3 regions of the Mesorhizobium sp. CAU 1732 genome follow, and region 1 is predicted to be linked to each of the others. Evidence: predicted binding sites of a transcription regulator. Region 1 holds the regulator's gene; each other region holds the start of a gene.
What was found. Region 1 encodes PhoB, which activates phosphate uptake and scavenging genes when phosphate is short. Its sites were predicted from a motif close to TGTCATNNANCTGTCAT; they were not measured.
Positions count from the first base shown of each region.

Region 1 (7,325 bases):
TCAATGGGACATCGCCGATGAACACGGCAATCGTGGCCGGCCTCTTGCTGGCGCTTCTGGCCTTCGCATATCAGAGCGGGTGGTCGCGCAGCCGCGCGCTCGCAACGCCTGCCGGCAAGCTGCATTCGCGTCCGGTCTATCATGGTTCGCTGAGCGCGATCTGGGCGCTTCTGCCGGCCCTTCTCATTTTCGCGCTGTGGGCGCTCTTCGGCGAAAGCGCGTCTCGTGCCTATATCCTGGCGCAGTTGCCGCCCGAAGTGGCCGCGCTGACCGGCCAGGATTTGAACGCCGCGATCCTGCGCATCCGCCAGATCGAATCCGGCTTCGGTGTCGTCGGCGATACGCAGCCCTATGAAAATCTCGCCGCACAGGCGCTGCGCGAATTCCGTACGCTCACCTTCGCGGCGATCATCGCGGCGGCTGCAGGCTGCGGCGCCCTTGCGATCTTCATGTCGCGCAAGCGCATTTCCGCCCGGTTGCGTGCCCGCAACGAGGTCGAGCGCTTCGTCACGATCCTGCTGGTCGGCTGCTCGGTGGTCGCGATCCTGACCACGGTCGGCATCGTCGCGTCGCTGCTGACCGAGGCGATCCGCTTCTTCAGCTTCGTCAGCCCGATCGATTTCTTCTTCGGCACCGTCTGGAACCCGCGCTTTTCCACGACGGGTGCGGCAGGCGGTGAATACGGCCTGTTGCCGCTCCTCTGGGGCACGTTGATGGTCGCGTCGATTGCGATGTTCGTCTCGCTGCCGATCGGCCTCATGTCGGCGATCTACCTGTCGCAATATGCCCGCCCGCGCGTGCGCAGCGTCGTCAAGCCTATCATCGAGCTCCTCGCGGGCATCCCGACGATCGTCTACGGCTTCTTCGCGCTCGTGGCGGTGGGGCCGTTCCTCGCCGGTATCGGCCAGTCGGTGGGCCTCGACATCCGCGCGACCAGCGCCCTGACAGCCGGGGTGGTGATGGGCATCATGATCGTGCCGTTCATCTCGTCCCTTTCGGACGACATCATCCGCCAAGTTCCGCGCGCGATGCGGGATGGCTCCTTCGGGCTCGGCGCGACGAAATCCGAGACGATCAAGCGCGTCATCCTCCCAGCCGCGCTGCCGGGCATCGTCGGCGCCTTCCTGCTCGCCGTCAGCCGCGCGATCGGCGAGACGATGATCGTGGTGCTTGCGGCCGGAAACAGCCCCTATCTCCGCCTCAATCCCGGCGAGCCGGTTTCGACCGTCACGGTCACCATCGTCAACCAGCTCACCGGCGACACGGACTTCGCATCGCCGCAGTCTCTGGTCGCGTTCGCGCTGGGACTGACCCTCTTCGTGATGACGCTCATCCTCAATATCGCGGCGATCTACATCGTCCGCCGCTATCGGGAGCAGTACGAGTAGCCATGGCCGACATCTTCAAATCCGAACCGAATGCCGGCGGGAACGCGAATGCCGAACGGCTTGCGCTGATCAGGAGCGGACTGCGAGCGCGGCATGCGCGCGAGAAGCGGTTCCGCATCTACGGGATACTTGCGATCGCGGCTGCGATCGGGTTCGTAGCGATCCTGTTCACGAACATCCTTTCGAAGGGCCTTCCGGCCTTTACGCAGGCGACGTTGACCGTCGACGTGTTCTTCGATCCCGAGATCGTCAAGGTCGAGCCCAAGCCAGTCCGGCAGGACGGCCAGTCGCCGGCGGACTACCGGCGCGCCGTGCTCGACTGGGAGCGCAAGGCGACGATGGTCAACTGGAACCGCGTCGTGGAGGCCGCCGTCCGCAATGCCGCGCCGGGGACCGAAGCCGATACGCGCCAGATCCTGTCGATCATCGAGACGAACGAGCGCTTCAAGCTGCGCGACATGTTCGTCGCCAACCCGAGCATTCTCGGCCAGACCGTGACCGTCAACATGCTGGGCTCTGCCAATGCCGACAACTGGCTGAAGGGCAACATCAACCGCGACCTGCCTGATACGCAGCAGCAGCTTTCGGCGCCGGCGCGCGCGCTCGCCGACACGTTGCTGGAAGAAGGCAAGATGCGCTTCGCCTTCGCCTGGCACATCTTCACCAATGTGGATTCGCGTTCGGCACCGGCTGCCGCGGGCCTTGCAGGTGCCTTCGTCGGTTCGCTCTACATGATGATGGTGGTCATATTCCTGGCCGTGCCGATCGGCGTTGCGAGTGCCGTCTATCTCGAGGAGTTCGCGCCGAAGAACCGGTTTACCGATCTCATCGAGATCAACATCAACAACCTCGCGGCGGTGCCGTCGATCGTGTTCGGCCTGCTGGGCGCGGCGGTGTTCATCAACTTCTTCCGGTTGCCGCTATCGGCTCCGATCGTGGGTGGTCTCGTGCTGACCCTGATGACGCTGCCGACCGTGATCATCGCGACCCGCTCGTCGCTGCGCGCGGTGCCGCCATCGCTGCGGCAGGCGGCCCTCGGGCTTGGCGCATCGAAGACGCAGACGGTGTTCCACCATGTGCTGCCGGTCACCTATCCCGGCATCCTGACGGCGACGATCATCGGCGTCGCGCAGGCGCTCGGCGAGACCGCGCCGCTGCTCCTGATCGGCATGAACGCCTTCGTGGCGGCCGTGCCGGCGACACCGATGGACCAGTCGAGCGCGCTGCCGGTCCAGATTTATCTCTGGCAAGGCAACGAGAACCGGAATTTCTTCGAGGCGCGCACATCTGCCGCCATCATCGTGCTTCTCGGCCTTATGCTGGCCCTGAATGCGATCGCAATATTCCTGCGGACCAGACTGGAGCGCCGCACATGACCACCAACGTCAAATCGGAGACCAGAGAGATGCGCATGCCGACCGAAGAGATCGTCGGGCAGTCAGACCTCTACCAGATCAAGTCGTCTACCGTCCGGACCCCCGACCCGGCCGCACGGCCGATCCGCGTGAAGGCACGCGACGTCGGCGTGTTCTACGGCGCGAAGCAGGCGCTGTTCGACGTGTCGATCGACATTCCCGAGAAGGCGGTCACCGCCTTCATCGGTCCGTCGGGTTGCGGCAAGTCGACATTCCTGCGCTGCTTCAATCGCATGAACGACACGATCGAGGGCTGCCGGGTGACGGGCAAGATCGAGCTCGACGATTTCGACGTCTATGACGCCTCGCTCGACGTGGTGGAACTGCGCGCACGTGTCGGCATGGTGTTCCAGAAGCCGAACCCGTTCCCGAAATCGATCTATGAAAACGTGGCCTACGGCCCGCGTATCCATGGGCTCGCCCGCAACAAGGCGGATCTCGACGCGATCGTGGAATCCAGCCTGCAGAAGGCCGGCCTGTGGAACGAGGCGAAGGACCGCCTCAACGAACCCGGCACCGGCCTTTCCGGCGGCCAGCAGCAGCGCCTGTGCATCGCGCGTGCGATCGCGGTGTCGCCCGAGGTCATCCTGATGGACGAACCGTGCTCGGCGCTCGACCCGATCGCGACGGCGCGCATCGAAGAGCTCATCGACGATCTGAAGCAGAATTTCACGATCGTCATCGTCACGCACTCGATGCAGCAGGCCGCCCGCGTCTCGCAGCGAACCGCCTTCTTCCATCTGGGCATACTGGTCGAGGAAGGTCCGACGGACCTGATCTTCACCAGCCCGAACGAGAAGCGCACGCAAGACTACATCACCGGTCGCTTCGGCTGACGCGGCGTAGAGGAACCAGCCATGGGTGAACATACAGTCGCATCCTTCGACGAGGAACTCGGCCACATCGACCGGCTGATCCGGGACATGGGGGAGCTGGGCAGCGAGATGGTCCTGGCCTCGACGCGGTCCCTCCTGAACTCCGACAACGCTCTCGCGCAGCGCGTCATTTCCGACGACGCGGTGATGGACGCACGGCAGCGGGAACTGGACGACCGGGCGATCACGCTGATCGCCAAGCGCCAGCCGATGGCGCAGGATCTGCGCTCCGTCGTGGGCGCGATCCGCATGGCGGCCGATCTCGAGCGGATCGGCGATCTCGCCAAGAACATCGCCAAGCGCGTCAATGCGGTGGGCGAGGACGCGACGCCGCGCGGGCTGTCGCATTCGATCGATGCGATGGCCGAGATGGTGATCGCGCAGGTCAATGCGGTCATCGAGCGCTACGAGGCCCGCAACGCTGCCGATCTCGTCACGCTGCGCGCGGACGATGAGAAGATCGACGTCCAGTACACCGCGATCTTCCGCGAACTCCTGACTTACATGATGGAGGATCCGCGCAACATCACGGCCTGTACCCACCTCCTGTTCTGCGCCAAGAATCTGGAGCGCATCGGCGACCATGTGACGAACATCGCCGAAAACGCGTATTATGTGGTGACCGGGCAGCAACTGCCCCTGCACAGGCCCAAGATCGACGAGACGTCGGTCAGGGTCGAGGCGGAATGAGGACCAGCAGCCGATGATTGCTCCCAAGATCATGGTCGTCGAGGATGAAGAGCCGCTCGGCGTTCTGCTGAAATACAATCTGGAGGCGGAAGGCTATCAGGTCGAAGTCGTCATGCGCGGCGACGAGGCCGAGATAAGGCTTCAGGAAAATGTTCCCGACCTTCTCGTCCTCGACTGGATGGTGCCGGCGATCTCGGGCATCGAATTGTGCCGCAGGCTGCGCATGCGGGCGGAAACCGAGCGCCTGCCGATCATCATGCTGACCGCGCGGGGCGAGGAAAGCGACCGGGTTCGCGGTCTGTCGACCGGAGCTGACGACTATCTGGTCAAGCCGTTCTCGACGCCGGAATTCGTGGCGCGGGTGAGGGCGCTCCTGCGCCGCGCCAAGCCGGAGGTCCTGTCGAGCGTTCTCAAGGTCGGCGACATCTTGCTCGACAGGGAATCGCACCGTGTCTACCGCAAGAAGAGCGAGATCAAGCTTGGACCGACGGAGTTCCGGCTGCTGGAGTTCATGATGCAGCATCCGGGCCGGGTGTTTTCGCGCGGGCAGCTTCTCGACAATGTCTGGGGCGAGACGATCTACATCGACGAGCGCACGGTCGACGTGCATGTCGGCCGACTGCGCAAGGCGGTCAACAATGGCCGCATGCCCGACGTCATCCGCACGATCCGCGGCGCGGGCTACGCGATCAAGGAAGCCTGAGCATCGACTGCCGGTGAGGCTTGCGGCAGTGCTGCCGCGCATGGTTATCTCCGATCGACCGCGTTCATCCGGATGCGATCACCTTGGGGGAGGATCATGGATCTCATTCGTTTCGCCTTTATCGCGATAGCCATCGGCGTGGCTGTGATCAGTGGTGCCGGTCAGGCACATGCTGAGGACAGCGAGCGCATGTCGCCGAGCGAGGTGGTGATCACCTGGTATCGGCTGAGCCTGGAACTGGTTCGCCACACTCCCACCTATTCGCCGCCCGTTGCCAGCCGCGCTTTCGGCTATGTCGGCGTGACGGCGTTCGAGGCGATCGCCTCGGGCTCGGACGATCTGACGAGCCTCGCCGGACAGGTGAACGGCCTCGATGCGCTGCCGGCCCGCGAGGAGGGCGCGGATTATGACGATGCCGTCGTCGTCCAGGCCGCCACCGCTCACGCCATCAAATCGCTGTTCAGCAATACCGGCCCCACGGGACAGCGCGCGTTTGGTGCGATGGAGCGCAGGTTGGCGGAAAGGGCGGCGACAGGGTTGGCGCACGATATCGTCCAACGCAGCACCGCCCATGGCATCGCGGTCGCGGATCACATCCTCGCATGGTCGCTCGAGGATGGCGGCGCGATCATCGAGAATATGGGATTTCCGCAAAGCTACGACCTGACGGAAGGCCCGGCGCACTGGGTTCCGACGAGCCTCGTCGCCCAGCAGCAATCGCCGCTTTTGCCCGACTGGGGCAACAACCGCCCGTTCGCGATGCCCGAAGGCGGCACCTGCGGCCTGCCGCCGCCGCCGGAATACAGCGAGGAGCCGGATTCCGAGTTTTATCGCGAGGCCTACGAGGTCTACGAAGCGAAGACGAATCTCACGCCCGAGCATCGAGACATCGCATTGTTCTGGTCGGACGATCCGATGCTGTCACCCACACCGCCGGGCCACTGGATCTCGATCGCAATCCAGATTCTCCAGGACAATCAAGCCGGTATCGATGAGACGGTCGATGTGCTCGCGCGCCTCGGCATGGGCATGGCGGATGCGTTCATCGGGTGCTGGCATGCCAAGTTCGAATACGACCTCGTACGGCCGATCACCTATATCCGCCGCGTCATCGACCCGAAGTGGGAGCCTCTGCTCAACACGCCGCCCTTCCCGGAATATCCGAGCGGGCACAGCACGCAATCGGGAACCGCGGCCGCCATCCTGACGGCTATCTTCGGCGACAACTTCGCCTTCGAGGACATAACCCATGTCGATGACGGGTTGGCCGGTCGCCATTTCGCGAATTTCCATGAGGCGGCGGAGGAGGCTGCGTTGTCGAGGCTCTATGGCGGGATCCACTTCCGCGCGGCGATCGATCTCGGTCTCGAACAGGGCCACTGCATCGCGGCGTACATAACCGCGCTGAAGACGCGGTGATGACGATGCGCGGACAGGTCCTGCTTGCCGGTGTCGTCGGAGCCATGGTTTCCGTGTCCGCAGCGACTGCTGCGGATGACGGGGTGGCCGTTCCGCGTTTCATCGACGAGACCGCGAGCGCCGGCGTCTCGAGCATCTATGAGGGCGATTGGGAATATATGGTCGGGGGCGGCGTCGCGACGTTCGATTGCGACGATGACGGCTACCCCGACATGCTGCTCGCAGGCGGAAGCGCTCCGGCCTCGTTCTATCGCAACGTCAGCCGGCGCGGCGGCGCGCTCGCCTTCGAGAAGGCGGAGAGCGGCCTCGAACTGGACGCGGTGACCGGCGTCTATCCGATCGACATCGATGGCGACGGCATCATGGATGTCGTCCTGTTGCGCGTGGGCGAGAACGTCGTGATGCGCGGCAAGGGCGGCTGCACATTCGAACGCGCCAACGAGGACTGGGCCTTCGACGGCGGCGACGCATGGTCGACCGCATTCGCGGCGACCTGGGAACGCGGCGCGCAATGGCCGACGCTTGCGGTCGGCAACTACATCGACCGGACGCAGGATGCGTTTCCATGGGGGTCGTGCACGGACAACTGGCTGCACAGGCCCGAAGGCGAGCGCAAATTTGCTCCGCCAATCGCGCTGACGCCGAGCTATTGCGCGCTGTCCATGCTGTTCACCGACTGGAACCGGTCCGGCACGCCGTCGCTTCGCGTCTCGAACGACCGCGAATACTACAAGGGTGGCGAGGAGCAGCTCTGGCGCATCGAGCCAAATGCCGCGCCGGTACGCTACACGCCGCAGGACGGCTGGAAGCGCCTGCGCATCTGGGGCATGGGAAT
Region 1 covers NZ_JBDQQR010000002.1:228,971-236,295, reverse strand. The annotation lists gene pstC (phosphate ABC transporter permease subunit PstC) at 18-1,388, shown strand; gene pstA (phosphate ABC transporter permease PstA) at 1,391-2,764, shown strand; gene pstB (phosphate ABC transporter ATP-binding protein PstB) at 2,800-3,639, shown strand; gene phoU (phosphate signaling complex protein PhoU) at 3,661-4,368, shown strand; gene phoB (phosphate regulon transcriptional regulator PhoB) at 4,382-5,071, shown strand; gene AAFN55_RS18800 (vanadium-dependent haloperoxidase) at 5,168-6,490, shown strand; gene AAFN55_RS18795 (CRTAC1 family protein) at 6,490-7,325, shown strand, end outside.

Region 2 (7,325 bases), 350 kb from region 1:
CACCCGCGTCGGCGACCTGCTCGGCAGGCAGGACCGCGCGGCTGAACTTCTGCGCGCGTTCGACGACGGCGTTGCCGAACTGGCAGCATTGCCACGGTCGGACACGGTCGCGGTGGCCTACTCCTCCAACAGCTACACGACAGGCGCCGGCACGCTGACCAACGCCGTCATGAACGCCGCGGGCCTGACGAACATGGCAGCCGAACAGGGCGTCATGGGCGGGACGCGCATGCCGCTCGAAGCGTTGCTTGCGGGTCACCCCGACCTCGTCGTGACGGGCACCACCAGCTACGACCGGCCAGCTCTGGCGCAGGAGAATTTCGTCCATCCAGCCTTTCGCGCATTCTACGATGCCGGCAAGGTGGTGACGGTGCCGGACAGCCTCTGGATTTGCGGCGCGCCATTCACGTTGGATGCCGTGCGCTTGCTTCGTGATGCAGCGCAGGGCACCAAGGCGCAATGAGAAACCCACCCCGTTTCACTTTGCTGATGGCGCTGCTGGGCGCGCTCACTGCCGGCCTGTTCATGCTGTCGCTGACGGTCGGGCCGGCGGCGATCGGCTTCGGCGACAGCATGCGCGCCCTGTTTTCAGGCGATGCTGGCGAAATCACGCTGATCATGCGGGAAATCCGCCTGCCGCGCGCGATACTGGGGCTGATGATCGGCGCGACGCTCGGCCTGTCGGGCGCGGTTCTGCAGGGCTTCCTGCGCAATCCGCTGGCCGAACCCGGACTTTTGGGTATCAGCGCATCCGCATCGCTTGGCGCGGTGCTCGCGATCTACACCGGCTTCTCTGCGGCCTTCCCGCTTGGCCTCCCGATCGCAGCGCTCGGCGGGGCGGTGGTCGCCGTGCTTCTGGTCCGCGCCATGGCGGGTATCGGCGGCGGAACGCTGACGATCATCCTCGCGGGCGTCGCGATCTCGGCCTTCGCGGGCGCGATGACATCGCTGGCGCTCAATCTCTCGCCCAACCCGTTCGCCGCATTGGAGATCGTCTTCTGGATGCTGGGATCGCTGACTGACCGTTCGATGACCCATGTCTGGCTGGCGGCCCCGTTCATTCTGATCGGCTGGGCGATGCTGGGGGCGCTTGCCCGTCCGCTCGACGCGCTGACGCTTGGCCCCGACGCGGCGTCGAGCATGGGCATCGACATGCGCCGCGTGCAGTTCCTCGCGATCTTCGGTACGGCGGCGTCGGTTGGCGCGGCGACTGCGGTGGCGGGCGCGATCGGCTTCGTCGGCCTCGTCGTGCCGCACATTCTGCGCCCGCTCGTCGGATCGATCCCGTCGCGCCTCCTGCCCGCCAGCGCGCTCGGTGGCGCGTCGGTGCTGCTGGCGGCAGACGTTCTCGTGCGCGTCATCGCTCCTGACCGCGACCTCAAGCTGGGCGTTCTGACGGCGATCGTCGGCGCGCCGTTCTTCCTGTGGCTCGTCTGGCGCACGCGGAGGACCATGCTGTGACCTTGCTGGCGATCTCGGACCTGCGGGCAAGACTCGGCAACACCGATGTACTCGACGGCGTGTCGCTCGAAATCCAGTCGGGCGAGTTCGTCGGGCTGATCGGGCCGAACGGCGCGGGCAAGTCGACGCTCCTGCGGGCCATTCTCGGCCTCACCCCGTCACAGGGCGGCATCGAACTCGCCGGTCGATCGGCGAGCGGGATAGCATCGCGGGACCGCGCGCGGCTCGTCTCCTATCTGCCGCAGGAGCGCGAGATCGCATGGCCGGTGACGGTGCACCGCCTGGTGTCGCTCGGCCGCGCACCCCATCTGCGGGCTTTCGCTTCACAGAGCGTCCACGACCAGCAGGCAATCGTCGAGGCGATGCGCCGGATGGATGTGGCGGCCTTCGCGGAACGGCCCGCAACCGACCTCTCAGGCGGCGAGAAGGCGCGGGTGCTGATCGCGCGCGCACTTGTGCAGGAAGCCCCGCTGATGCTGGCAGACGAGCCGACGGCGGGTCTGGACGCCTCGCATCAGATTGCGCTGATGCGGCTGTTTGCGGAACTCGCCGGTGAAGGCAAGGGCGTGCTGGTGTCGCTGCACGACCTGGGGCTCGCGGCGCGGTGGTGCACGCGGCTGATCCTGATCGACGGCGGCAAGATAGTCGCGCAGGGCACACCTGCCGACGTGCTGTCGCCCGACCGGCTTCGCGATGTCTACGGAATACGCGCCTATGTCGCCGACAGCGACGGGCGCCTCATCGTCCATCCGCTCGATCTCGCCGAGCCCCGGTAGGACGAACGCCTGTCAGGCCCTGACCAGCTTGAGCGGCTTGTCGAACACCGACAGAACGCGGGGAAGCTCGTGGCCCCGCTTCAGGATAAGGCCGTTGGCGGCCACCACCGAAAACGCGCCCTGTTTTCGCGCCAGGGCCGGGGTCTTCACGATCTGGTAGAGCGGCACCTCGCTGGTGCGGCGGAATGCCGAGAACACGGCGCGGTCCCGAAGGTGGTCGATCGCGTAGTCGCGCCATTCTCCGGCGGCGACCATCTCGCCATATATCCTGAGGATCATGTCCAGCTCGCGCCGGTGAAACGTGACCGGCAATGCGTCGCGTTCTCGACGGGCCTCATGGAGGGGGATCAATATCGCGGAATCGTCCCTACCCTCCGCGCCCGTGCCGTGATCGGTCATGCAGCAGCCTTTCGTGACAGTTCGACGACACATGAAAGGTCGCGCGTCACCGGGCCAATTGCAAGCCACTTGTGGCATCCACCGCTCTCGCTGTTCGCGCCCTTGTAACGCTTCGTTACAGCCAGATCACGAACACGCACCACCTGTCTCCATTGGTGATGTTCTGCCACATTCTCGCCTTCTTTTATCCCAGCTACCGCCTCAAAGTCTGGCGAACATCCCCTCGTTGCCTGAGACGGTTCGGTCCGGCATGGCCCTGTAACCCCAAGCCCCCCGCCCACGGGGTCAAGGTCGGATCGAACCAACTCCGGGTCTCAAGACCCCAGATATCGGCAGCAGAACGATCCCAAAGCAAGACAAGAGCCGGCGCCCGGAGAAATTCGGCGTCGGTTTTGTTTTGTCTGCTGCCGCGTCAGCTTTGCGGAACGGTGATGATCGCCGCGCCGAGGATGGGCCCGGGAAGGCCGCCTTTTTTCATCTCCTGGACGAGCACGGCGCAGCCGCCGGATGCCTTCTTGACGATCTCGCTCATCGGCAGTTCGAAGCGCGTCTTCCTGCCGTGCCACATTCCGGCGGTGTGGAAACTTGATACCGAGTTCAGATAGACGAAGGAGCGGCCCTTGTTATCGCCGCGTTTGATCTCGACTTCCGTGGCGGGATCGAAATAGACCAGCACGATCTGCGCCTCGCTGATCTTCCGATCCGAGGCGCCCGTCTCGATAATCACGCTGTCGCCGGAATAGGTCACGTCGACATCGACGGTCATGCCCTCGACGGTGCCCTCCATGCGTTCGATCGCGGCATCGAGCTTCCTGCGCTTGGCGCCGTTCAACTGATGGCGGCCGTTGACGACGGCCTGGGGCGTGTAGACGGATCGATTGCCGAAGGTGCGGCTGTATTCCTGCTGGCGAGCCGTGTTGTCGGGCGTCGCAAGCGTATCGCGCCAGCCGAGATAGTCCCAGTAATCGACATGGTAGGACAGGGCGACGACGTCACCGGACCGGGCGAGTGCGCTGAGGTGTTCGTCCGCGGGCGGGCACGAATTGCACCCCTGGCTTGTAAACAGCTCGACCACGGCACGCGGGCGCTTGACATGATCCCCTGCAGCCGCGCCATAGGGCAGTGCAAAGAGGAAAACGGCCGTCACCAGCCTGAGGTTTCTAAAGCCCACGGAATTTCCCGGTAGTCGTTTCGGATTCAGGCTGGAAGCCCGTCGAAGTCTGCGTACAGATTAGGCAGCACAGGCTTCAACGGAAAGTCACGTTGCGGTGAAACGCTTATACCAAGCCGGCACTATCACGAGAACCGATCATGTTCGATGAACTTCACACCCATCTCGATCTTTATTGCGAGCGGACAGGTCCCGAATTCTGGTCGGAACCGGTCAACGCGCTTACAAACCTGGCCTTCGTCCTCGCCGGGCTCTGGGGCGTCTATGAGGTTCGCAGGCGCGGTACCGGCGCCTTCGCCGAGGCGCTGGCGTGGTGGGCGGTGGCGATCGGCATAGGCTCGTTCCTGTTCCATACCTTCGCCAACCGGCTGACGATGTGGGCCGATATCCTGCCGATTGCGGGCTTTACGCTTGCCTATACATGGTTGAACCTGCGCCGCTTCGTCGGCATGGCATGGCCCAGAGCGCTCGCCGTCTTCATCGGCTTCTACATCACCGCCGCGATCATCACGCTGATGGTCCCCGACTGGCTGCGGGAGGCGACGAATGGCTCGACAGGCTATCTTCCGCCGTTCCTGGCGCTGATCTTCTTCGGCATGGTGGTGATCCGCGCGGGCAACCCGGCCGGCTGGTACAACATCGTCGCGGCGTTGATGTTCTGCGCGTCCGTCACATTCCGGGCTATCGATCCGGTTGTCTGCGAAGCGATGCCGCTGGGCACGCACTTCCTGTGGCACACGATCAACGGATTGATGCTGGGCGTTCTGCTGGCGGCAACGGCGCGATATGGGGCGCCGCGGCGGTAAGCAAATGAGAGGCAGAGAGCCAACCTTCGAAGGATCGCTCTGCCCCTCATCCGGCCTTTCAGGCCACCTTCTCCCCGTAGACGGGGAGAAGGAAAAGCCGCTGCTTACGCTGCGAGGTCGCGCAGAACGTATTGCAGGATGCCGCCGTTCTTGAAGTAGTCGAGCTCGTCCAGCGTATCGATGCGGCAGAGAAGCGGGACTTCCTTCACCGTGCCGTCCGAATACTCGACCTTGGCCACCATCTTCTGGCGCGGCTTGATCGTGTCGATGCCGTCGATCGTCACGACCTCGTCGCCCTTCAGGTTGAGCGAAGCCCAGCTCGTTCCGTCTTCGAAGGTATAGGGCACGATGCCCATGCCGACGAGGTTGGAGCGGTGGATGCGCTCGAAGGACTGCGCGATGACCGCGCGCACGCCGAGAAGATTGGTGCCCTTCGCGGCCCAGTCGCGGGACGAGCCGTTGCCGTATTCGACGCCGGCGAAAACGACCAGCGGCACCTTTTCCTCGCGGTAGCGCATGGCGGCGTCGTAGATCGACATCTCTTCCTTCGACGGATAGTGGATCGTGTATCCACCTTCCTTGCCGTTCTCGCCCAGCATGTGGTTGCGGATGCGGATGTTGGCGAAGGTGCCGCGCATCATCACCTCATGGTTGCCGCGACGCGTGCCGTACTGGTTGAAGTCGGCGACGCCCACGCCATTGTCCATCAGGTACTTGCCCGCCGGCGAAGCGGCCTTGATCGAGCCGGCCGGAGAGATGTGGTCGGTGGTGATCTTGTCGCCGAAGAGGCCGAGCACGCGCGCGCCCTTGATCGGCGCGGTCGTTTCCGCCTTGCTGCCCATGCCCACGAAGTAGGGCGGGTTCTGGACGTAGGTCGACGCATCGTCCCAGGTGTAGGTCTGGCCGGTCGGTGCCTGCACCTTCTGCCAGTTCTCGTCGCCCTTGAAGACGTCGGCGTACTTGTTGGCGAAGATTTCGCGGGTGACGTACTTCTCGATGAACTCCTGGATTTCGAGCGTCGTCGGCCAGATGTCCTTGAGATAGACCGGCTTGCCGTCGGCGCCCTCGCCCAGGGGCTCGGTCGTCAGGTCGATAGTGACGCTGCCGGCAAGCGCGTAAGCGACGACCAGCGGCGGCGATGCGAGGTAGTTCGCCTGCACGTCCGGCGAGACGCGGCCCTCGAAGTTGCGGTTGCCCGAAAGCACCGCCGCACCGATGAGGCCCTTGTCGTTGATGGTCTTGGAGATCGGAGCCGGCAGCGGGCCGGAGTTTCCGATGCAGGTCGTGCAGCCAAAGCCGACCAGGTTGAAGCCGATCTGGTCGAGCTCGGTCTGCAGACCGGACTTCGCCAGATACTCCGCGACCACCTGCGATCCCGGCGCGAGCGACGTCTTGACCCAGGGCTTCTGCTTGAGACCCAGCTTGTTGGCGTTGCGGGCGAGAAGCCCCGCGCCGATCAGCACCGAGGGGTTCGACGTGTTGGTGCACGACGTGATCGCGGCGATCACCACGTCGCCATGGCCGAGGTCGAAATCCTCGCCCTCGACGGCATAGCGCTTGGCCGTGTCGACGGTCTTCTTGTACTCGGCACCCAATGCCTCTGCGAACTTCGCGGCGATGTCCGGCAGCGGCACGCGGCCCTCGGGACGCTTCGGACCGGCCATCGACGGGACGACCGTATCCATGTCGAGTTCCAGCGTATCCGTGAAGACGGGGTCCGTGACGCCCTCGTCGTGCCACATGCCCTGAGCCTTGGAATAGGCTTCGACCAGCGCGATGCGGTCATCGGCACGGCTCGACGTGGTGAGGTAGCGGATCGTCTCCTTGTCGACCGGGAAGAAGCCGCAGGTCGCGCCGTATTCCGGTGCCATGTTGCCGATCGTGGCGCGGTCGGCGAGCGACATCGACGCGAGGCCCGAGCCGAAGAACTCGACGAACTTGCCGACGACGCCCTTCTTGCGCAGCATCTGCGTGACGGTCAGCACGAGGTCGGTTGCGGTGACGCCTTCCTTGAGCTTGCCGGTGAGGCGGAAGCCGATGACCTCGGGCAGCAGCATGGAGACGGGCTGGCCGAGCATGGCGGCTTCAGCCTCGATGCCGCCGACGCCCCAGCCCAGAACGCCGAGGCCGTTGATCATCGTGGTGTGGCTGTCGGTGCCGACGCAGGTGTCGGGGTAGGCGACGGTTTCGCCGTCCTCGTCCTTCGTCCAGACGACCTGGCCGAGATATTCCAGGTTCACCTGATGGCAGATGCCGGTGCCGGGCGGCACGACGCGGAAATTGTTGAACGCCTGCTGGCCCCATTTCAGGAACTTGTAGCGCTCTTCATTGCGCTCGTATTCGAGCTCGACATTGCGGCCGAACGCGCGTGGCGTGCCGAACTCATCGACGATGACCGAATGGTCGATGACGAGATCGACCGGCACGAGCGGGTTGATCTTCTGCGGATCGCCACCGAGTGCGGCGATGCCGTCACGCATGGCGGCCAGGTCGACGACGGCTGGAACGCCGGTGAAATCCTGCATCAGCACGCGGGCCGGACGGTAGGCGATCTCGACGCCTGCGCTGCCCTTGTCGGCGAGCCAGCCGGCGACAGCGGTGATGCTCTCCTTGGTGACCGAACGGCCATCTTCGTTGCGCAGCAGGTTCTCGAGCAGAACCTTCATCGAGAAGGGCAGCTTGCCCACGCCCGCAAGACCGTTTTTCTCGGCC
Region 2 covers NZ_JBDQQR010000002.1:578,801-586,125, forward strand. The annotation lists gene AAFN55_RS20430 (ABC transporter substrate-binding protein) at 1-463, shown strand, start outside; gene AAFN55_RS20435 (iron ABC transporter permease) at 460-1,461, shown strand; gene AAFN55_RS20440 (ABC transporter ATP-binding protein) at 1,458-2,237, shown strand; gene AAFN55_RS20445 (DUF2794 domain-containing protein) at 2,250-2,636, opposite strand; gene AAFN55_RS20450 (DUF1223 domain-containing protein) at 3,049-3,807, opposite strand; gene AAFN55_RS20455 (ceramidase domain-containing protein) at 3,948-4,613, shown strand; gene acnA (aconitate hydratase AcnA) at 4,718-7,325, opposite strand, start outside.
Region 2: a site for PhoB is predicted at 2,650-2,666, ahead of AAFN55_RS20445 (DUF2794 domain-containing protein). Genes of this name have one in related genera too.

Region 3 (7,325 bases), on a different contig from region 1:
ATGACGATGACCATGAGGATGACCGACTGCGCGGCGGAATCGCCGAAATTCAGGTTCACGAAGCCATCATTGTAGACCTTGTAGACCAGCGTCTCCGTGGCCTTGCCCGGCCCGCCGCCGGTGACGGCGTGGATGATGCCGAACGTGTCGAAGAAGGCGTAGGTCGTGTTGATGACGAGCAGGAAGAACGTCGTCGGCGCGAGCAGCGGGAAGATGATCGTCCAGAAACGCTTGGTCTCGCCCGCGCCGTCGATCGCGGCAGCCTCGATCAGCGATTTCGGGATCGCCTGGAGGCCGGCGACGAAGAACAGGAAATTGTAGCTGATCTGCTTCCAGGCCGCCGCCGCGATGACGAGGCTCATCGCCTGAGGGCCGTTGAGCAGCGGGTCCCACTGGACGCCGGCGGATCGCAGCATGTAGGCGAAGGTGCCCATCGTGGGATTGAACATGAACAGCCACAGCATGCCGGCGATCGCGGGCGCGACCGCATAGGGCCAGATCATCAGCGTGCGATAGAAGCCCCGCGCACGAATGACCTTGTCGGCCATCACGGCGAGAAGCAGCGCGATCACCATCGCAAGCGCTGCCGTCGCGATCGAGAAGATCGCGGTCGTCTGCACGCTGGCGATGTAGCTCGGCTGGCCCAGCACGCGCTGGAAATTGGCGAGGCCGACATAGGCGCTGTTGAGCCCGAACGGGTCCTCGCGCAGCACCGACTGGTAGAGCGCCTGGCTCGCCGGCCAGTAGAAGAACACGGCGGTAATCGCCAACTGCGGCAGAAGCAGCAGATAGGGAAGCACCTTGTTCGGAAACACGACGCGTGGAGACACGGACGATCCTCGATGTTGCGAAACCGCCCGCGTCGAAACGCGGGCGGCTCCGGGCTCGTATGGAGTTTTCTTAGTTGCCGATAGCCTGCTGGATGGCGGCGTTGCCGCGCTCCACGGAGTTATCGAGCGCCTGCTGAGCGGTCTGGTCGCCGGCCAGCATCTTCTCGAACTCCTCGTTCTCGATGTCGCGGACCTGCGGCAGGTTGACGAGGCGGACGCCCTTGGAGTTCGCGGTCGGCTCCTTGCCCATCATCTGCTGGATCGGAATTTCGCGGCCGGGGTTCTCGTCATAGAAGCCCGACGCCTTCGTTGCCTCATAGGCCGCGATGGTGACCGGCAGGTAGCCCGAGACCTGATGCAGTCTTTCCTGGATTTCGGTCTGCGAGAGGAACGCGAAGAAGGCGGCGACGCCCTTGTATTCCTCGTCGGACTTGTTGCCGAACACCCAGAGGCTCGCACCGCCGGGGATGGTGTTCTGAGGCGCGCCTTCCAGATCGTCGTAGTAAGGCAACTGACCCAGACCGTAGTTCAGGCCCGACTTGATGACGTCGCCAAGGCCGCCCGACGACTCGGTCATGATCGCGCACTCACCCGAGAGGAAGAGCTGCTTGGCTTCGGACGTACGTCCGCCGTAGCGGAACGTGTCGTCCTTCGCGAGATCGGCGAAGTTCTGGAAGTGGCGGGCGAAGGGCTCGGTGTTGAACGTCAGCTCGACGTCCGTCGAGGCGAGACCGTTCTCCTCGGTGCCGTACTGGAGGTTGTTCCAGGCCGCGAAGTTCTCGAGGCCGATCCAGGTCAGCCAGGTCGATGTCAGGCCGCACTGCGCGGCGCCGCTGGTCTTGATCGTCTTGGCGGCTTCGAACACTTCCGGCCAGGTCTTCGGCGGATTGTCGACGTCGAGGCCGGCTTTCTCGAAGATGTCCTTGTTGTAGTAGAGGATCGGCGAGGACGAGTTGTACGGGAACGACAGCATCGTGCCGTCCGGCTTGGAATAATAGGCCACGATGCCGGGCAGATACTGGCTCTTGTCGAACTCGGTGCCGCCCATGGACAGGATTTCGGCGACAGGCTTGATCGCGCCTTCCGCGCCCATCATCACGCCGGTGCCGACGTCGAAGACCTGCAGGATGTGCGGCGCCTGGTTGGCGCGGAACGCGGCGATGCCGGCGTTCAGTGCTTCGGGATAGGTTCCCTTGAAGACGGGAACGATCTTGTAGTCGCTCTGGCTCTCGTTGAACTCCTTCGACAGGGTCTCAACGACTTCGTTGTTCGCGCCTGTCATCGCGTGCCACCAGGAAATCTCGGTGACGGCGAATGCGGCGGATGAGGAAAGAACTGTGACTGCGGCGGCGAGGCCGACCGCGAAACCCTGGGTCTTCATGTTACGCTCCCGTATTTCGTTGGCGAAAGATCCGGGCTGCGAACACGCGCGTCACAGTGCGTGCGCGGTCCTCCCAACCCGGTCCCGCAAATGGGAGTATCGACGGTTCATGACAGTTCGACAACAGTTTTGTTTCACGTTCGTGAAATTTCGGAATGGGTATTCCACAGCCATCCGCGACCAAAGCGAAAGAAACCCGAAAGTCCGTTGCCCGCGTTTCGGGTTTCAGATGGCGCTCGCCAGCTAAGGCAGCCACTCAAGCGAGACGTGTCCCTCGTCGGCGCGGACCCGCTCCAGCCACGCTTCGACATGCGGGAACCTGTCCATCGGATAGCCGGCAAACCCTGCGTCCTGCGTGTAGGCGAAGAGCGCGATGTCGGCGACGCTGAGCGCGTCGCCTGCGATGAACGGCGTCTTCGCAAGCTGGCTCTCCATGACCTCGAGCGCCTTGGTGCCGCCCTCGAAAAGTTGCTGCATGCGATCCGGCGTGGCCTGCGATGCGCGCTCGGGATATTTCAGGATAGCGCGGCGAACGGCGATGAACGGTTCGTGGCTGTACTGCTCGAAGAAGAGCCACTGATAGACCAGCGCCCGCTCATGGGAATCTGCCGGAAGGAACCGGGTCCCCTCCGCCAGATGGAGAAGCATCGCGTTCGATTCGGCCAGGAAGCGGCCGTCCTCGAACTCCAGCAGCGGCACCTTGCCGTTGGGGTTCCTGGCGAGATAGGTCGCCGTGCGGGTTTCGCCGGTAATCGAATTGACCGCGACATGACGAAACGGACGGCCGAGCTTGGCCAGAAGCAGCCGCGGCTTGTAACAGTTGCCGCTGTCCGGCATTCCGTAAAGTGTGAGCATGGGGTCCCCTTTGCGTCTGTGACGGCACGACAGTTCCCCAACCCGCGCGCCGATACCAGTCACAACAATTGTCCGATGCTTCAGCGCCGCTGATGGTTCGCAATCAGGAGCGGATGCCGCCGACGAGCGGAACCGGCCGCCCGCCGGCACGCAACAGGTCGGACAGGCGATAGACGGGTGGCTCGACCAGCGTTCCGGCAAGAGACGGTTTGGACAGCACCGCGCCGCTGACCCAGTCCGCGCTGGCGGCGAACGCAGCCGCCGCATGGCCGGCCGTCTCGATCCCCTCGACCATAACCGTCGCGCCGCGATCCTGCATGCGTTCGATCAGGGACTGGAGGAGTGGGACGGCTTCCGGCTTCGCCGTGACACGCGCCAGCCAACGGCTGTCGAGGACAGCGAGGTCGGGACGAAGCGCGCGGATCGCCCCGACGGGCGGATAACCGTCGATGCTGCCGCCGACGGCCGTATGCGCGCCCAGCGATTGCAGCGCGAGCAAGACGCCGCGCGCACGCTCCACCTGGGTCTCGTTGCCGATATCGATACGGGCGACGATGCGCCGTGGATCGAGCTCGGTATCGGCAAGGACCCTGTTCACAAGCGCGCCGATCTCGGACGCCGGCAGATCGTCGTCCAGCGAGAGCCGGCTAAGGTCGATGACGTGGTCGACGTCCTCGATGCCGAGATGCAGCAGGTTTCGCAGGTGAAGCGGAACCTCGAGCCTGTGAACCAGCCGGCGATCGCCGTCGCCGATCTCCCGCAGGAAGATTTGCGTGCGAATCTGCCTGCCATCGCGGAAGACCTGCAATTGCGGGCTCACGGCGGCGATGACGAGGCGATCCCCGGCGATCTTGAAGCAGAGATCGAACGCGGTGCGCAGGACGTGATCGCCAACGCTTGCCGATGCGAGACCAATCTCGTCCAGCGTGATCAGGGTGTCGGGGTCGGAAGGGAAGGTCGTCATCGGGAGGGGCGTCGTCCGAATGTCTTGCGGACCGGCACAGCGGACCTGAGAGCAGGCCTGTCGCCGAAGCCGGGAGCCTCGCCGCCATGCACCGCCGTGTGGTTGTCATGCGAATACGGCTGACGGGCTGCCGGGGTTTCGCCCTCCCGGCGAAATGACGAGAAACTCGTCGGCGCGATCTCCGGCCGGGCGAGGATGTAGCCCTGCACCATGTGCGCGCCGGATTCCTCGGCCAGTTCGAGCTGCCAGGGTTCCTCGATTCCCTCGAAGACCGTCTTGATGCCGCGTGCCGCAAACTGGTCGACCATGACCTTGAGCAGCGCGAAGCCCGGTCGGGAATCCATCAGCCGCGTGATCCACTGCGCGTCGAACTTGACGATATCGGGCTTGAGCGCCGTGACGCGCTCCATGTCGGAATCCTCCGCGCCGTAATCGTCCACGGCAATCCTGAGGCCGTGGTCGCGCAGCGCGGCGACGAAACCGTTGAGCGCCTGTTGCGAGTTCGTTTTCTGCTCCGTCACCTCGCAGACGACGCGCCGCGGATCGATGCCGGCCTCGTGCAGCGTCAGGCGCATGTCGCGAAGCGCGATCTCCGCGATGTCGCGCTCGCCGAAGATGGAGGGATCGAAATTGATGAAGAGCTGCGTCGCCGGATCGAGGAACGCGCCGGCGTTCAAGAGATGAAGCGTGCGGGTCAGCGTCTCGACATGCAGCCGGTCGCCGGCCGGAATGCTGCGGAAGAAGGTGTCCGGCGAGACGCTGTCACCGTTGCGATCGGGACGGATCAGCCCCTCGAAGGCATCGACCGTCAGCTTGCCGTCGTGAAATCCGAAAATCGGCTGGAACGCGGATTTGAGCGTGTAGACGCCCCACACCCCGGTCGTCGTGCGGTCGTCATGCCTGATGATGTGTGCGAGCCAGACGCTGCGCGACACGTGACTTCCTCCATGCCGCCCGCTTCCGAAGAAGCCCCGACCATCGCATGCAAGGATTTATCGTTTCTAAACGTCGCGAACCTTTGCGCATCGCATGGGCCAGACGCGCTTTCGTTCTTGCGATTCGATGGCCGATGCGACATTAAACCCGCGGCCCACAACGTGGCCTTCCCCAACGGAGTTTATGACATGGCCTTCCTCGCCGACGCCCTTTCACGCGTAAAGCCCTCCGCGACGATCGCGGTCACGCAGAAAGCGCGCGATCTGAAGGCGAAAGGCCGCGACGTGATCAGCCTCGGCGCAGGCGAACCCGATTTCGATACGCCGGACAACATCAAGAATGCGGCCATCGACGCGATCCGCCGCGGCGAGACGAAGTACCCGCCGGTGTCGGGCATCGTTCCGCTGCGCGAGGCGATCGCGCAGAAATTCAAGCGCGAGAACAATCTCGACTACAAGCCGGAACAGACCATCGTCGGCACCGGCGGCAAGCAGATCCTGTTCAACGCCTTCATGGCGACGCTGAACCCCGGCGACGAGGTGGTCATCCCCCGCCCCTACTGGGTCAGCTATCCCGAGATGGTGGCGATCTGCGGCGGCACGCCGGTCTTTGCCGACACGTCGATCGAGAACGGCTTCAAGCTGACGGCCGAAGTGCTGGAAAAGGCGATCACGCCGAAGACCAAGTGGCTCCTGATGAACTCGCCGTCGAACCCGTCGGGCGCAGCCTATACCGAGGCTGAACTGCGCGCGCTCGCCGACGTGCTGCTGAAGCATCCGCATGTCTGGACGCTGACCGACGACATGTACGAGCACCTGACCTATGGCGATTTCGTCTTCAGGACGATCGCCGAGGTCGAGCCGAAGCTCTACGAGCGCACGCTGACCATGAACGGCGTGTCGAAAGCCTATGCGATGACCGGCTGGCGCATCGGCTACGCGGCCGGCCCGGTGAGCCTCATCAAGGCGATGGACATGATCCAGGGCCAGCAGACCTCGGGCGCCTGCACGATCGCCCAGTGGGCGTCGGTGGAAGCGCTCAATGGACCGCAGGACTTCATCACCGCGAACAAGGCGATCTTCCAGGGCCGCCGCGATCTCGTCGTCTCGATGCTCAACCAGGCGCGCGGCATCACCTGCCCGACGCCCGAGGGCGCGTTCTACGTCTACCCGTCCTGCGCGGGGCTGATCGGCAAGACGGCGCCGTCCGGCAAGGTGATCGAAACCGACGAGGACTTCGTGTCGGAGCTTCTGGAAGCCGAAGGCGTCGCGGTCGTGCACGGATCGGCCTTCGGCCTCGGCCCGAATTTCCGCATCTCCTACGCCACCTCGGACCAACTGCTCGAAGAGGCCTGCACCCGCATTCAGCGTTTCACGGGCTCGCTCACCTGAGCGGCGCGAAGGCCACCGGAATATCGATCAAAGCCCGGCCCTGCGGTCGGGCTTTTTTCTGAGACTCCGGCAATCGCCGGGCTTTTTGTTGTGCATTGTCACATGGGCGTGCAACCGTGTCGGCTAAACCACCCGGACAATCAGGAGACAATGCCGATGTTGAAACGCATGATGCTGGCGACCGTTGCGGCGGGACTTATGAGTGGTGTCGTGCTGGCGCAGGAAAACCGCATCGACCTCGTGCGTCCCGACGCACCGGAACTCGCCGTGCAGGGCGATCTGGCAATCGGCGTGCGGACGATCGAGCTGAACAATCCCGGCCAGATCGACATCCTCAAGATCGAGGCAGGCAAGGACCTGCCGACCTATGACCGCCCGCTGACCGTCGAGGTCTGGTATCCGGCAGCCGATAGCGGGACGCCGTCGCCTTACGAAGGCGTGTTCCTGCGCGATGGCGAGACGCAGGTGACGCTGCATGGCCGCGCGACGCGCGACGCGGAACCCAAGCCGGCCGCAGAGGGACAAGCCTACCCGCTCGCCATCATTTCGCATGGCTTTCCGGGAAATCGATTCCTGCTCAGTCATTTGGCGGAGAATCTTGCCACGAAGGGTTACGTCGTCGCGTCGATCGATCACACGGATTCGACATACAACGATCAGGGCGCGTTCGGCTCGACGCTGGTCAACCGCGCGCTCGACCAGAAGTTCGTGCTGAACGAGATGGCGCGCATGGCCGGCGAGGACGGCAGCTTCCTCTCCGGTCTGGTCGATGCCGGGAACACCGCCATCATCGGCTATTCGATGGGCGGCTATGGCGCCGTCATCTCGGCCGGCGGCGGCGTGACGCAGACCAGTACGGAGTTCACGTGGGGCGCGCCGGAAAAGACGCTCGCCATCCATCTCGCAGGCTCGGAGACCTACGCCTCCCTGCCCGACGATCGCGTCAAGGCGGTCGTCGCCTTTGCGCC
Region 3 covers NZ_JBDQQR010000003.1:22,934-30,258, forward strand. The annotation lists gene ugpA (sn-glycerol-3-phosphate ABC transporter permease UgpA) at 1-830, opposite strand, end outside; gene ugpB (sn-glycerol-3-phosphate ABC transporter substrate-binding protein UgpB) at 901-2,211, opposite strand; gene AAFN55_RS21760 (glutathione S-transferase family protein) at 2,455-3,066, opposite strand; gene AAFN55_RS21765 (EAL domain-containing protein) at 3,170-4,030, opposite strand; gene AAFN55_RS21770 (EAL domain-containing protein) at 4,027-4,965, opposite strand; gene AAFN55_RS21775 (pyridoxal phosphate-dependent aminotransferase) at 5,155-6,357, shown strand; gene AAFN55_RS21780 (dienelactone hydrolase) at 6,514-7,325, shown strand, end outside.
Region 3: a site for PhoB is predicted at 2,321-2,337, ahead of ugpB (sn-glycerol-3-phosphate ABC transporter substrate-binding protein UgpB). Genes of this name have one in related genera too.